Regions from separate parts of the Solibacillus sp. FSL W7-1436 genome, predicted to be linked through region 1. Evidence: riboswitches for the same ligand, from Rfam matches in the RefSeq annotation. Region 1 holds a riboswitch; the other holds the start of a gene.
What was found. A riboswitch is a leader RNA that binds a small molecule or an ion and turns the genes downstream of it on or off. The one in region 1 is predicted to bind glycine.
Positions count from the first base shown of each region.

Region 2: it holds a riboswitch for glycine, as region 1 does, so the genes downstream of both, MKX73_RS14820 (amino acid permease) here and gcvT (glycine cleavage system aminomethyltransferase GcvT) in region 1, are expected to answer to the same signal.

Region 1 covers NZ_JBBOWV010000001.1:3,736,103-3,743,817, forward strand. Annotated here, with positions in the region: gene gcvPB (aminomethyl-transferring glycine dehydrogenase subunit GcvPB) at 1-451, opposite strand, end outside; gene gcvPA (aminomethyl-transferring glycine dehydrogenase subunit GcvPA) at 444-1,790, opposite strand; gene gcvT (glycine cleavage system aminomethyltransferase GcvT) at 1,917-3,026, opposite strand; glycine riboswitch at 3,190-3,298, opposite strand; glycine riboswitch at 3,302-3,394, opposite strand; gene MKX73_RS18550 (shikimate kinase) at 3,521-4,033, opposite strand; gene comGF (competence type IV pilus minor pilin ComGF) at 4,343-4,798, opposite strand; gene MKX73_RS18560 (type II secretion system protein) at 4,795-5,088, opposite strand; gene MKX73_RS19905 (prepilin-type N-terminal cleavage/methylation domain-containing protein) at 4,997-5,548, opposite strand; gene comGC (competence type IV pilus major pilin ComGC) at 5,551-5,865, opposite strand; gene comGB (competence type IV pilus assembly protein ComGB) at 5,881-6,954, opposite strand; gene comGA (competence type IV pilus ATPase ComGA) at 6,935-7,715, opposite strand, start outside.
Region 2 covers NZ_JBBOWV010000001.1:3,006,093-3,013,807, reverse strand. Annotated here, with positions in the region: gene MKX73_RS14820 (amino acid permease) at 305-1,642, opposite strand; glycine riboswitch at 1,892-1,971, opposite strand; gene MKX73_RS14815 (dehydrogenase) at 2,252-2,830, opposite strand; gene aspA (aspartate ammonia-lyase) at 3,043-4,461, shown strand; gene MKX73_RS14805 (DNA primase) at 4,510-4,812, opposite strand; gene MKX73_RS14800 (DUF771 domain-containing protein) at 4,829-5,500, opposite strand; gene MKX73_RS14795 (ATPase) at 5,484-5,912, opposite strand; gene pgeF (peptidoglycan editing factor PgeF) at 6,001-6,762, shown strand; gene MKX73_RS14785 (VOC family protein) at 6,860-7,255, opposite strand; gene MKX73_RS14780 (PadR family transcriptional regulator) at 7,492-7,715, shown strand, end outside.

The DNA of each region.
Region 1 (7,715 bases):
TCATCATTAATGCTGTCCATTCACCATGTGCGCCTGCTGCCGGCTGTAATGTCACTTCATCCATACCGGTAATTTCCTGAAGGGACGTCTGCAGGTCATATAATAATTCCATTGCACCTTGTACTGTCGATTCATCCTGTAATGGGTGAACATTGGCAAAACCAGCATAGCGTGCAACCGTTTCATTGATTTTCGGATTGTATTTCATCGTACATGAACCCAGTGGGTAGAAGCCTGAATCAACCCCGTGGTTACGGCGTGAAAGTGCTGTATAGTGACGCATGATATCTAATTCTGCAACTTCCGGCAGTTCAGCTGCTTCCTGACGAACTAGCTCTTTTGGCAGAAGTTCTTCTAGATCAAAATCAGGAACATCCAATGGCTCTAAGTTGTAGCCGACGCGACCTGGTTTTGTAATTTCGAAAATGAGTGATTGGTTTTCGTTATGCATTGTAAGCCCCCATTTCTGCAACTAATTGCTCGATTTCTTCTTTTGTACGGATTTCCGTAACAGCAATAAGTGCATGATTTTCTAATTCCGGATAAACACGACCTAAGTCAAAGCCGCCGATAATGCCTTTTTCGATTAATGCTTTGTTTAGCTCTGTCACATTATGTTTTGTATTTACTACGATTTCGTTAAAGTGTGCACCTTGATAAACCACTTCGAAACCAGCTGCTTCAAATGCATTTTTAGCAAAGCGTGTCTTCACGATATTTTGTTTCGCCATTTCCTGCATACCTTGTTTTCCAAGGGCTGTCATTGCTACTGATGAAGCAAGTGCCAGTAATGCCTGGTTTGAACAAATATTAGATGTCGCTTTGTCACGACGGATGTGCTGCTCACGAGCTTGTAATGTTAACACATATCCACGACGTCCATCCTGGTCAACTGTTTCCCCAACAAGACGGCCCGGTACTTTACGCATTAACTTGTTCGTTACCGCGAAATAGCCACAGTGTGGACCACCGAAGGCTTCGGCAATTCCGAACACCTGTGCATCCCCGACTGTAATATCCGCGCCTAATTTTCCTGGAGGTGTCAATACACCAAGTGCTAACGGGTTTGCAGATACGATAAACAATCCTTTTGCCTCATGTGCAATGTCAGCAAGCGGCTGCAGGTTTTCAACTTGACCGAAGAAGTTCGGATATTGAACGATAACACCGGCTGTCTGGTCATCGATCAGGCCTTTTAACGCTTCGATGTCTGTCACACCGTCTTTTGCAGGGATTGTAACGACTTCAATTGATTGTCCTGTCGCATACATTTTCACAACATCTTGATATTCCGGATGTACCGCTCCTGAAACAAGTAACTTGCCGCGACGTGTATGACCTGCAGCAAGCATACCTGCTTCTGCCAAAGCCGTACCGCCATCATACATAGAAGAGTTTGCAATATCCATGCCTGTCAGTTCCGTGATCATCGTCTGGAACTCAAAAATTGCTTGAAGTTCGCCTTGAGAAATTTCCGGCTGGTATGGTGTGTATGCTGTATAGAACTCCGAACGTGAAATCACGTGATCGACAATTACCGGTTTATAGTGATTGTAGACACCAGCACCTAAAAACGATACATTGCTTGCTGTATCTTTATTTTTTGATGCAAGTTGTGCCAGTTCCTTCATTAAAGCGGCTTCTGACTTCGCAGGTTTAATATTGTAGCTTCCTTGGAAGCGAACTTTCTCAGGAATATCCTCGAAAAGCTCATCAATTGTCGCAACCCCGATACGGTCTAACATTTCTTGTTTATCTTGTTCCGTCATTGGTAAATAACGATGTTTCATTGTTAACCCTCTTTTCAAAAGTTTTATCCCGCAATTACGGGTAGGAATTTATCTTCTTCTAAAGGCAGCAGACAGGTTTAACTGTCAGTCCGGGGGATGAAGACCCCCTCCGACTGAAGCGTCACCTTATTTTGCACGCTTGTAAAATGGCGTTTCTACTACAACAGCTTTTGCTCTATTTTTTCGTACTTCGATTTCGAGTTCAGTTCCAATTTCAGTGAATTTTGCGTCAATTAAAGCTAAACCGATATTGCGTTTTGTCATCGGTGACTGTGTTCCTGTTGTTACAAAGCCGATCTCTTCGCCATCTTTAAACACTTTATAGCCATGGCGAGGAATACCTTTATCAATCATTTCAATGCCTACCGATTTACGTGTCAGACCATTTTCTTTTTGATCGATTAAAGCTTGCTGACCGATAAATTGCGGATCTTTCGCCAATTTCACTGCGAAGCCAATGCCCGCTTCCAGTGGTGAAATATCTTTTGAAATCTCTTGGCCATATAATGGTAAGCAAGCTTCAAAGCGAAGTGTGTCACGTGCTCCTAAACCGGCAGCTACTACACCTTTGTCTTTTCCTGTTTCTAAAATTTTGTTCCAAAGATCAACAATCGCTGCTGGTGCACCGTAAATTTCAAATCCGTCCTCCCCTGTATACCCAGAGCGAGAAACAAGAACTGAATGACCGCCTACATCCACATTGTCCTGGAATTTAAAATATTTGATTGCCGATAAGTCTGTTTCAGTTAATGTTTGCAGAACTTCCTGTGATAACGGTCCTTGCAAGGCGATTTGAGCATAGTCATCTGACACATTTGTCACTTTGACTTCCCCTTCGACATGCTCCTGTAACCATTCAAAGTCCTTTTCAATGTTCGCTGCATTTACACATAGCAGATAACGGTTATCTTCCAAACGGTATGTAAGTAAATCGTCAACAACACCGCCATCTTCATAACATAATGCACTGTATTGTGCGCCGCCGACTGCAATTTTGGAAATATCGTTGGATAGGACCTTTTGTAAATAAACAAGCGCATCCGGACCTTCTACGATAATCTCACCCATATGGGATACATCAAAAAGTCCTGCACGGTTACGTACCGCATCATGTTCATCTTTGATTGAAGAAAATTGTACAGGTAACTCCCAGCCGCCAAAATCAACTGTTTTCCCGCCATACTTTGCATATTCATCAAAAAGTGGTGTGCGCTTTAGTTTTAAATCATTTGTCATGTTCATTTCCTCCTTTAGTTATGTATGTTCATTTCATCTTGCAAAGGGGAAACAACATTACACCTGTCAAAGTGTAAATCTATCTTTTTAGTTAGAATCATCAGAATATTAAAAGCCGATTTCTCCACAAAAAAAAGACAGACGAATCCCCTTTACCGAGATTCTCTGTCCTTGCACCTGAAAGTTACACCTGAATTTGATCCACTATCACAATTCAGGCTTTCCCCTTTGGTGGCTGTTCGCAACAATAGCTATTACAGCACTCTCCAGAGTTGCGTCCAGTACGAGTCTTTTTGCCTGAGAGATTCATAGCATCGCTATTTGCTCCTTCGGCGACGTGACATCACGTTCTCTCCCCGTACCATCATCCGCGTTAGCTTATTTACTTCATGTTATTGCTCTTCTTAGCAATATCCTAACATTGAATGTAATGCAAACGCAATCTTTTTTTAATTTTATTCAAAATACGAACATTAAACAACATTATCGATTTATTATTCGCCTTTAAGTCTTTTCACTTGAAACCCAATATACTCGACAATCTGTCTTAAAGTTCTCCCGGCTGTCAGCACTTGTATATGGCCAGCTAATCGATAACTCTTTCTGCGTTGGTGATACAGGTTTTCCAATTCTTGCTCCGATGACGATTGAACAATGGGACGGTTTTTATCATTCCGAATACGCATATAAATATCTTCAAATTTTGCATCAAGAAAAAATACAAGCCCTGTACGGCGCATAATTTTCCTGTTTTCTTCATTCACGGCTACCCCACCGCCTGTTGCGATAATGCATGCTTCATCACGAAAATTCTTTAAAAATTCCGTCTCGATTTTCCGGAAATGTGCTTCGCCGTATTTCTCGAAAATTTCAGGGATAGTCATACCCTGTTGCCGTACAATTTCATGATCCATATCGTAATATGGCATTTTCAAGAAAAAACTTAAACGTCTGCCTATCGCACTTTTTCCGCACCCCATAAATCCAACTAAATAAATTTTACGCATGCTGTTCACCTTCTTCTAATTACGGACTACTTAATCAATTACGCCTTCACCTATTGTTTCGTTTCTAATTTGCTTCTTAAATAGAATTATTATAGTTGAAGCAAAATCGCATAATGCGACATTTTTTCGACTTTGCAAAAAGAAGTCGAACTTTAAGGTAAATTTAGTATATTTATCGTAGCACGAACGTAAATAGATTCCAATGAATTATATACTTTTATTTGCGCAAAATATGCATTTGTATAGAAAACAGCCGCTCCGGAAACTATGAACAATAAAAATACAGCGAGTAAAAATAATGCACCTTTCTCATTTTGGAGGTAATGGTAATACGAGGTCCCTTTCTCGCTTCGTTCCATTTTTCATCACTACCTTCATATTCACTTCATTTTCGGTAATTGCCAACTCCCAGTTCTCCACAAAAGGCAGTATAATTTCATTTCCCCCTTTGTTCGACCTTTTGCGCAAATGCTCTTCCGATTTATCAAAGACAAACAATCGCTCCTCGGGATCATTTAATATTTCCAGTTGCAGCATATTAGAACCGAGAACCTTACCAGATGCGGAATTCATATTGTACTGATGGAGATCATAAACGAACAATTCCCAGTTCACCTCGTCCTTCATCATTTCAAGCTGTTGAAGATCCCGAACCCATAAAAGGATAAGCAGGCTGATCACGCTAAAAAGTACGAACACAGTTAACTGAAACAAGCTTTCCAGTAATGTAAAGCCCCTCTCATTTAATGTTTGCCTCCTTTTCATACACACAGTTCCTCATTCTTATCCTTGTTGTCATACTGAACACATACTTGGTTATCTTCGTAATTCCATTGAAACTGAACACCGTCAATGTACTGAACTCCTGCTGTTTGTCCATACCTTTTATATTTCATCGCGCCTATAAAAGCTGCTTCTGCTGCATGGGCTTGCACTTTTTGTATGGCAATTTGCTGTTTCATGTTAAATGTGAGCGGAATGATTGTCGATGTAAGGAAGAATAAAATGACGACTGCCAACAGTGTTTCTACAAGAGTTAGGCCTTCCTGGCTCATGAAAAACCTCCCTTTCCAAAATTCTGGCTTTGCCGATATTGACGGAGTATTGATGGATTTCATTTTCAAAATGATAAGTTAGTTGTCCAAATGCCTGGACATTTCCTTTCGTATTGAATACCAGCCGGTTATTCGGAGTGGATAAATACATAGCGATTGGCCGCGCTATACGCTGATCGTATACAATCCCGGAGTTATTGCGCTCCCTTACTTGAATCCGCTGACAATTAATAATCTCGACGGTATAGGGCGTACCCTTCTCAATGGATAATAATTGTGTCATGCGTATTAACATCTCATTTTGATTTATCACCTGTTTTTCTGTATACTCCATTAACGGATTTTGTGAAAAATAGAGAATCGCTGAATTGACGACTAAAAAAATAAAGAGAACAATGAGCATTTCCATCAATGTAAAACCCTTTTCATCTTTTAACAGTGATTTAACTTTCCCATTCATCGTTATGTTCCGCTATTCCCCGGTCCAATGACTTCGCCTTCCACTATCTTAATTTCCGTATTATCCGGACATCTTAAATCATCTTCGACAATATAATCCTCTGCAATTAAATCCGAGACCGAAGCCGGATATTCATTATGGTTCAGCTTATACGCTTCAACTTGTCCTTGAAGCATCATTATATATGCCTCGCACCCTTTTTTGTCGATCGTTTCAAAGTGCTTAGATACGTTTGGAATTGTAACTAAAATCAAAATGGAAATAATTAATAAGACAACAAGCATTTCAACTAATGTAAATCCTTTTTCATTTTTCATCTTTTCCACCCCTTCTTATATAAAATCAATGACATCATACATCGGGATTAAAATACTTAAATAGGCAGCAATGACGCAAACGGCGATAACAACAAAAAGCAGCGGCTGAATAATTGCCAGGATTCGTTCAATAAGTTTCTGCAGTTTTTCATCCAAAAGTTCACAATATAAAATCAGCTCCCTTCCCAGCAAACCGCTCGCTTCACCGTGTGCAATAAAATGCTCAAACTTCGGATAGAAGTGGCCGACGATTTCCACTGCCCGCTCCAGTGAATCACCAAGAAGAATCCGTTCTTGAAGTGTACCGGCAATATAGGCGATCTGTTTTTGATGCTGTTGGGTTTTTAAATGATCGAATGCCTTTTGAAGTGAGAAACCTGCCAATAGCAGATTCCCTAAATGACGTGCAAACTGTCTTGTCAGAAAAAGACGCCAAAAAAGTCCGACGAACGGGATTTTAAATAGGAGATGAAGCTGCAGTTCAATTCGCTTCTTACGGATCTGGTAAACAACTATGGAGAGAATAATGCCGAAAGCAATGCCGATTGCAACAATGTAGTCCGGCATATGAAGGAAAAACGTCGACCACTGAATGCTCACTGACGATTCACTATGGACGCGGGATGTAATAACAGAAGACATATTAGGAAGAAAATACGTGCGAAAGGCTAAAAAAAGCAGGATTAAAAATGTAAATAAAATGAGCGGATAGGACATCACTTTTAATAGTTTCGTTTTCGCCTGCTGTTGAAAAACGAGCTGCTTTGCGACAAGACCAATCGCTTCGCTCAGCTTGCCCGTCACTTCTGCCAACTCAATTGACACCAAATACTGTTTATCCAGACAAAGCAGCTGAAATACTTGTGTTGCACTGCCACCCCCGCGCAATATATTTGAAATTTCCTGTTGGACCGGCTCATATTGTTTTACATGATAAGGCAACAGCATTTCGATACTGTGGGCAAATGTATAGCCTTCATTTAACAGAGTGGCGATTCGTTGGAGTAACGTTGGGAGCTCTGAGGATTTTATGACAGGTTTTTTAAACAAAGTAATGGATGCGGCATTTTTAAGGAGCGGTATATTCATAATAGTCACCTTGCAGTTTTTCGATTTGACCTGCCAATGTTTGATCATACGGTAATGAAAATGTTTGTTCTTGGATGATCGACTCAAAGGCAAGCTGCAATTGATCATCGGTTAAAAATTCAAAAATAGCCTTATAGCCGCTGTCCTCTGTTTCAATGAGACGCTGTGAAACAACACCTCTTAGCATCTGCCGCATTTCCTCAAATGAAACCGATAAATCATGAAGACGGTAAATACAGTTTACGGTATCCTTTGCATGGATCGTCGAAATAACGAGGTGTCCGGAAAACGCTGCTTCTATCGCGACTTTCGCCGTTTCCCTGTCACGAATCTCCCCGAGCATAATCACTTCCGGAGAGTGCCTTAGTATTGCCTTTAATCCTGCAGAATACGTCATTCCGGCTCGCTCATTCACTTGAATTTGCAATAGCTGTTCCTGCCTGCTTTCAACCGGATCCTCCAAAGAAATGACGTGTCGGGATAAATGCTGCGAACAATATTGCAGCAATGAATATAATGTCGTCGTTTTGCCTGTTCCGGTCGCACCGCTGATTATAATTAACCCGCTCTCCAGCCTGGCCAACCTGTGCAACTGTTCAACACTTCCCCGGAAGTGACATAATGACTGTAACGGGACGGTATAGTTTTGACGTAATATTCGAACTGCTAAACTTTCTTTGAAGAAGCTGGAAGGTAATGTAGAAATACGGAAGGCGTACATCGACTGGTCGATATATTTTTGGAAGGAACCGCTTTGAGGC
Region 2 (7,715 bases), 730 kb from region 1:
CCTTCTCATCTATTTTACTGGCAATAAAGATTCTCCAGCACCTCAAATTTACGGATTTTCTAATATCTACCCCAGTTCTTCTAATATCACTTAAATTTCTTCTAATAAACCAATCTATTGTTCTAATAAAATCCCCGCACACTTCCTTCCAGCCCTTTTCACCCGGAATAGAAGCTCTCCCCCGCCTCAAATTCAAGGTTTTACTAATATCACGCCCGTGCTCCCCGGAATGGAAATCAATTTTATTTAATGAAAAAAGCATTTTCCTAAGAAAATGCTTTTTTGGTGAATATGCCGTCTATATTTATTTTTTCCGTACTTTATATAGAACAAACAGCACTATAAACCATAACGGTGTTAACAGCAGTGAAGTTCTCGTAGACTCGGAAATTGCCATCACAACTAGTAAAAACAAGAAGAATGCCAAAATTACATAGTTGATGAATGGTGTTAAAGGTGCTTTGAAAATTGAAGTTTTATGTAAATCCGGATGACGCTTTTTATAAATAATATGCGAAATCAGAATAATGCTCCAAACCCAAATAAAACAAATCGCACTAATTGTTGTCACGATACTGAATGCATCGTCCGGCATGAAATAACTCAGCAATGCACCAATCGATACTACGACAGCAGAAAATAACAGACCATTTTGCGGCACCGCATTTTTATTTAATTTACCGTAAGCTTTCGGGCCCTGTTTATTATTACTTAAACTGAACAGCATGCGGCTTGTTGAGAACATTCCGCTATTTCCTGCAGAAGCAGCTGATGTCAGCACAACGAAGTTAATTAAACCTGCTGCAATCGGAATCCCTACCAATGCGAATACCTGAACAAATGGTGAGCTTGCTGCGCTTAATGTATCCCAAGGGTTGATTGTTAAAATGACGAATAATGCTCCTACATAAAACAGCAGTATACGAACCGGAATTTTATTGATGGCAGATGGGATATTTTTTTGCGGGTTTGCCGTTTCAGCAGCAGCTACCCCTACTAATTCAACTCCGACGAATGCAAAGACAACCATTTGGAAAGCCATTAAAAAGCCAAATGCACCGTTCGGGAATAATCCCCCATGCTCCCATAAATTCGATACAGCAACCTTGCCTGTATCTGTTTCAAAACCGATGATCAGCAACACGATACCAATTGCGATCAGCGCAACAATTGTGATGATTTTAATTAACGCAAACCAGAATTCCAGCTCTCCGAACAGTTTGACCGTCAGTAAATTCAAAATAAGTAAAACTACTAAACATGCGATAGCCGGTACCCATTGCGGGATATCGAACCAGTACTGTGTGTACATACCGACAGCGATAATATCTGCCATTGCCGTCATAATCCAACAGAACCAGTATGTCCAGCCGGTAATATAGCCTGCCCAATCCCCCAAGTATTCAGTGGCGAACTCGGTAAATGATGCATAGCCGCCTTTTGATAAAAGCAATTCGCCAAGTGCACGCATGACGAAAAATAGTGCGGTTCCAACGATTAAGTATGCAAAGATAATAGAAGGTCCTGCAAGTGAGATCGCTTTACCTGACCCTAAAAACAACCCCGTTCCGATTGTTCCTCCAATCGCTATTAACTGAACGTGCCGATTTTTCAGGTCGCGCTTTAATTCTTGTTGTTCCAAAACGATTCCTCCAAAGGATAAGTATTTTGTCTGTTTACACAGCGCAAAATAATAAGTACATCATCGCGGTCCATCAAGTAAATTTTTCTGGAATAAAAACAGGGACTGATAATATGCCAGTCCCTGTGTGTAAGAATAATCGATTTCACCTCTGTAAAATCGCGTCATGATTTTAAAAAATCTGTGACATCTATCGAGTACCTTTCAAACAATGGATTTCTACATCCATTACTAAAGTAAAGTGACTCTCATTACTCTTCTGTCCTTTTGCCTGAGATTGTGAACCCTTCGGCGACGCGGATTTTCGCGCTCTCTCCAGAAACTGCTCCCGCCAGTAGTTTTATCCACGACGATCAACGCTTGATATGTATGCAATTAGTTGCCTATAGGTCCCTGGCATCTTCCAGTTCCCTATAGTTCGCGTTCAATACTATTATTGTACGATAATTCATACTACCAATTTTTTGCCCGTCTTACAATGGACAACCGGAGCCGTTTATGATGAAAAAAAGCAATTTAATCTTATTCCCAACATAATGTTTTCTTCTTGCAGAAAATTCATGACCAAAAAAATATTACACCGAAAATTCGATATTTTCAGTGTAATATTCATATAGAGGAATTGGTAGCCCCTCGTATTACTGTATTCATTAACTGCAGTTTTTCCTGAACTGTTGAATCTTCTTCATATATTGTTCGATTGATATCGATCAGCTTACCCTTTGTTGTACCGGTTTTTTTCATTTTGACAACGTACGTATTGTCCAGAGCAATTTCTGTGCACTCGATGTCTTCCTCGCTGCGAAGATCTTCCGGATAGTTTAACGCAATGACTAAAGTATCCCCGTCTTTTTCGATTTTTTCAATTTCTCTTCCACAGCCGTCCGAATACCCTGTAACAAACAGTACTTCCTCTGTTTCAAAATCGACAGGTGGAACCGATTCAAAACCAAAAATATCGGCCCAAGTCGTATACAGCTTTTCATCCTGCACGATTGATATACTCGTACCAACCTCAGGAGGTATCGAATCTAAATGAAACAGTAATTCATAGTCCACTTTATTTTCGTCATTTTCCTCTTTTACCGGTTCAGTTGAATCGGAGGATGTTTCATTTTCTTTCGTACTACATGCCGCAAGAAGCAAGATCATACCCAAGACCAACATGTAACTTAACCATTTCTTCATTGTCATTCACCCCATTTCTTTCCTAATTAGTCGTTTAAAAAATCAAAAAGTTACGAAATTCCCTCATTATATTTGTTAATATTGGTTAATTTAAACTTACATGAGAACGTTGAATAAACTAATAATTCAGCAAGTAAGCTTTTATCATAATATGGCGTATAATGTAGTTGTTTATGCAACTATTACACCATTCTCTTGGAGGGTTTGTACAAATGAGTACACGTATTGAAAAAGACTTTTTAGGCACTTTAGAAATTCCAAAGGACGTTTATTATGGCGTTCAAACAACTCGTGCATTAGAAAATTTCCCGATTACTAAAATGACAATGCACCCTGAATTAATTCGTGCATTTGCTATCGTGAAGAAAAGTTCGGCACTTGCAAATGCTGCTATCGGCAAATTGGATCCAGTAATTGCTAATGCAATTGCCCAGGCATCAGATGATATTATTTCAGGACGATTACACGACCAGTTCGTTGTAGATCCAATTCAGGGCGGAGCAGGCACTTCAATGAATATGAATGCCAATGAAGTAATTGCAAACCGTGCACTGGAAATTTTAGGGGAAGAAAAAGGTACTTATTCAATCATTAGTCCTAACAGCCATGTCAATATGGCGCAATCAACAAATGATGCATTCCCGTCTGCAATCCACATCGCTACAGTTTCTACGTTAAATAATTTAATTTTGGCGATGGAAATGATGCGCGATAGCTTTATCAGAAAATCAGTAGAATTCGATTCAATCGTTAAAATGGGTCGTACGCATTTACAGGATGCCGTACCTGTTCGTTTAGGCCAGGAATTCGGTGCATACGCTGCCGTTGTTTCCCGTGATATTGCCCGAATCAAAAAAGCGCAGCAAACAATGCTGCAAATCAATATCGGAGCAACTGCAATCGGGACAGGCCTGAATGCGGACCCTGAATATATGAAATTGGCAGTAGATAACATCGCGACTTACAGTGGATTCCCGTTCATAAAAGTAGACAATTTAATCGATGGTACACAAAACACCGATACGTATGCTGAAGTGTCATCAATGCTGAAAATCGCCATGATGAATATGTCGAAAATCTGTAATGACTTACGTTTAATGGCATCAGGTCCAAAAGCAGGATTTGCAGAAATTCGCTTACCGGAACGTCAACCAGGTTCTTCAATTATGCCGGGTAAAGTAAACCCGGTTATGCCGGAAGTCATCAACCAAATTGCTTTCCAAGTAATCGGTAACGATGTAACAATTTCACTCGCTTCAGAAGCAGGACAATTTGAGCTGAATGTAATGGAACCAGTTCTAGTATTTAATCTGCTTCAGTCGATTGAAATTATGACAAATGGCTTTACAGTATTTACAAAATACTGTCTGGATCATATTGAAGCAAATGAAGCGCGTCTGCATGATTTTGTAGAGCGTTCAATCGGTGTTATTACAGCACTTGCGCCACACCTAGGCTATGAACGTTCAAGCCAAATTGCACGTGAAGCACTGCATAGCGGTAAATCCGTACGCGAACTTTGCTTAATGTACAACTATTTCACGCTTGAGCAGCTGGATATTATTTTAAATCCATTCGAATTAACGCAACCAGGTATTGCTGGCGAACGTGCATTTGAAAAACAACAATAAAATTTAAAACGAAAGCTCCGCCGAGATATTCCCGGCGGAGCTTTTTCATTATATATAGAGCACTTCTTTTGCGAGTGAAATCGCTCGCTTGCTGACTTCCAGCTTGTCGCCGTCCGCATTCAGCTTCACGACATCATTCGGTTCATCAAAAATGGATTTCAGCTGTGCTTTCGGTTTGACCCCAACCATTATCGGTCCTCTTTCGGCCTCATTAGTCTGCAGCTTTTCCTGCTCTCGTGCGACACTTTGACCTTCACCGATTTTCGGGAAGGCTGTAGTTTGCTGCTGTAAATTTCGGGGACGTGTCTGGTTGTTTAAACTGGAACTCCCTGTACCAACAGAACGAATCATAAAAATCCCCTTTCATCTATCTTTTCTTACTTTTTCGTATATCAATATCCGCGTATATTTCCGTTTCCTGAAGCGCCTGATTAGCAAGCTGATCCGCTTCACCGTTTAGTTTGCGGTCAATATATTGATACTCCGGTCGAATCCCGAGTTTCTGGAGTTTTGCATCGATTTTATCCGCCCAAGTTGTTAGAACACTATCGGTTACTGCCCATTCGCCGTTCATTTCATTAATGACGACTTGGGAATCGCCGTAAATCTTTATTTTCTGGTGATGAACACCCATTTCCTCCAGCTGTTCGACCGCAAGATTTAATGCCGCATATTCCGCTTCATTGTTTGATGTTAAATACTCCGCCAGCCGGTTCGTCCGCAAGCGATAGTTTTTTCCGTTCTGTTTATAATAGACGACTATCCCTAAACCGGCCAGCTTTTCTTCTCTATTAAAACCGCCATCAAAATAGACTTCTACTTCGGTAGGTTCTGTTTCGAGAGATTTCAAATATTTTTTCAGCTCTTTTAATGTCCAGGTACTGTCATGTTCATCCGTCATCACAATATTTTTTGTACGTCCTGTATTTTCCATATCCAGTACGAGTGTATAGGCATGTGCTGCAGGAATTGCCTCACTTCGCCATGTGATTTCCTGCTTTGCCTTTGTCATGTATTGCCATTCAATCGTCAATTCCAATCGGCTCTCCCCTTCCATTTGTCGTCTGCTGCAAATTTTCTTTATAAAACCAGTTAATACACAGTGTACTAACCATTATGCCAACTATAAACGGTGGTGATACAAAAAATAAAAAATCCGCGCTGCCGACCGGTGCTTTCATAAAGTATCCGAATACGATTGGCTGCAGAATGCAAAAAACAAAGCTTGTTAAGTAAAGTGCCCGTTTGCTGTAATTTTTACGCATAATGTACAACACATAATACCATGGAATCACGACAAAAAAATAAATCGGCAAAACATAAATAATAAGGGCAGCAGCAGTTCCAAGTGTGATCATTTGATTCAAAGTAGGCAATGAAAGCGCGATAAAGACAATGACCGCCATGACATAAGGTAAAAAACCCGTTAAAATGATTTGCCAACTTTTCATCACATACCCCCTATTTTTCATTATTATACCAAACACCAATTGCCTATACAAAATTTGCTTTTACGGGTATAGTACAGGGGGTGATAAAATGAAGATAAAATTTTATGAAAATAATGAAAAACGCGTACTGGGCATAACTTTGAAAGATCCATCATTTGCCGAGGACAATAATATGGCACTCCATGTTTGCAAAAACAAAGCTGATATTATCGAAAACCGCGAACAGCTGGCCACACTGCTGCAAACAGATCTATCTAAGTTTGTATGCGCGAATCAGACACATAGCGCAAACTTCTTCCGTGTGGAAAAATCCGAAATCGGCAAAGGAGCTACCGACAACGCAACTGCTGTTTCTGACACCGATGCACTGTATACGTACGAACCGAATGTCGTGATTTCCAGCTTTACCGCAGACTGTGTACCTGTCTTATTTTACAATGAAAAAACAAATGTCATCGGCGCTGTTCATTCCGGATGGCAAGGGACGATTAAAGAAATTACATTGAAGCTGCTGCAGCATTTACAACAAGAGGAAAATTGTAATTTGAGTGATTTGAAAGTAATGATCGGGCCTGCAATCAGCCAGGAAAAATTCGAAGTGGATGCCGATGTTCAGGTAAAATTCAAAGCACTCGGCTATGCGGATGAATTTATGTATTGGAATGAAGAAACAGGCAAATTCCATATCAACAACCAGCTAACCGTGAAAAAACAGTGCATGCTAGCAGGAGTGCCTGAAGAAAATATTACGATTGACTATATGTGCACATATATTGACAAGGATGGATTCTCCCACCGCCAGGACCGCTCAACAGGCAGACATTTGAGCTTTATTATGCGGAAGGAATAGATTCTTTAGTGTAGAATATGCGATAACGGAACACCTGTAATTTAGCAGGCATTCCGTTTTTTGTTTTAAAGAGGTTAAAACATCAAAGCAGGAAAGGTTATGGTGCAACCAATTCAACCTTAATTCTATCTGGATCTTCAAAAAATACCGCGTAATAATCTTCCCCTCCTGCATAGGGATGTTTATCCGTATAAAGGATTTTGACACCTTTCCTTTCCAACATTTTTGTCATATCATCTACTTCTTGACGGGAGCTTGCATGGAAGGCCAAATGGTTTAGACCAACCCGACTTCTATGGTAAGGGACATCCATAAACCGTTCTTCTGCTTGCACAAAAACGATATAGGTCTCTCCCATTTTCCAACTCTGTCCGCTTTCCCACGATTGAAAAGATTCATATCCCAATTCTTCTAAAAACCAACCCCAAAAATTGATGGAACTTTTTAAATCTGAAACATACAGTTCAATATGATGAATAAGCCCTTTTGACAAAATACAACTTCCTTTCTTTAACCAATTAATCCGTAATCGATGAATGGGAATCATTCATCTTATCCTTTTTTAAGCTCTAACTGATATGTAATTTTAAACTACTGTTATGTTTCGTCAACCATTTTAATAGCTAGAATTCCCTTTTACCTTAAACCACTTACATATGATTTCATTTAATACATTGTATTACGATGTACATTGGATTAATATGTATATAAAGGAGGTGATTGTAAATAGTGGAAAAGGAAATGATGAAAGGAAGTATCGATATTTTACTGCTATCCCTACTGGCAGAACAGGATCGATACGGCTATGAAATGACAAAGCAGCTTCGTGTATTGAGCGATGAAGCCTACTCAATGAATGAAGGTACGTTATATCCGGCGTTAAAGCGTTTAGAACAGCAGCGTTTTGTGACGAGTTATTGGCAAGACGAAACTTCCGGGAAACGCCGGAAATA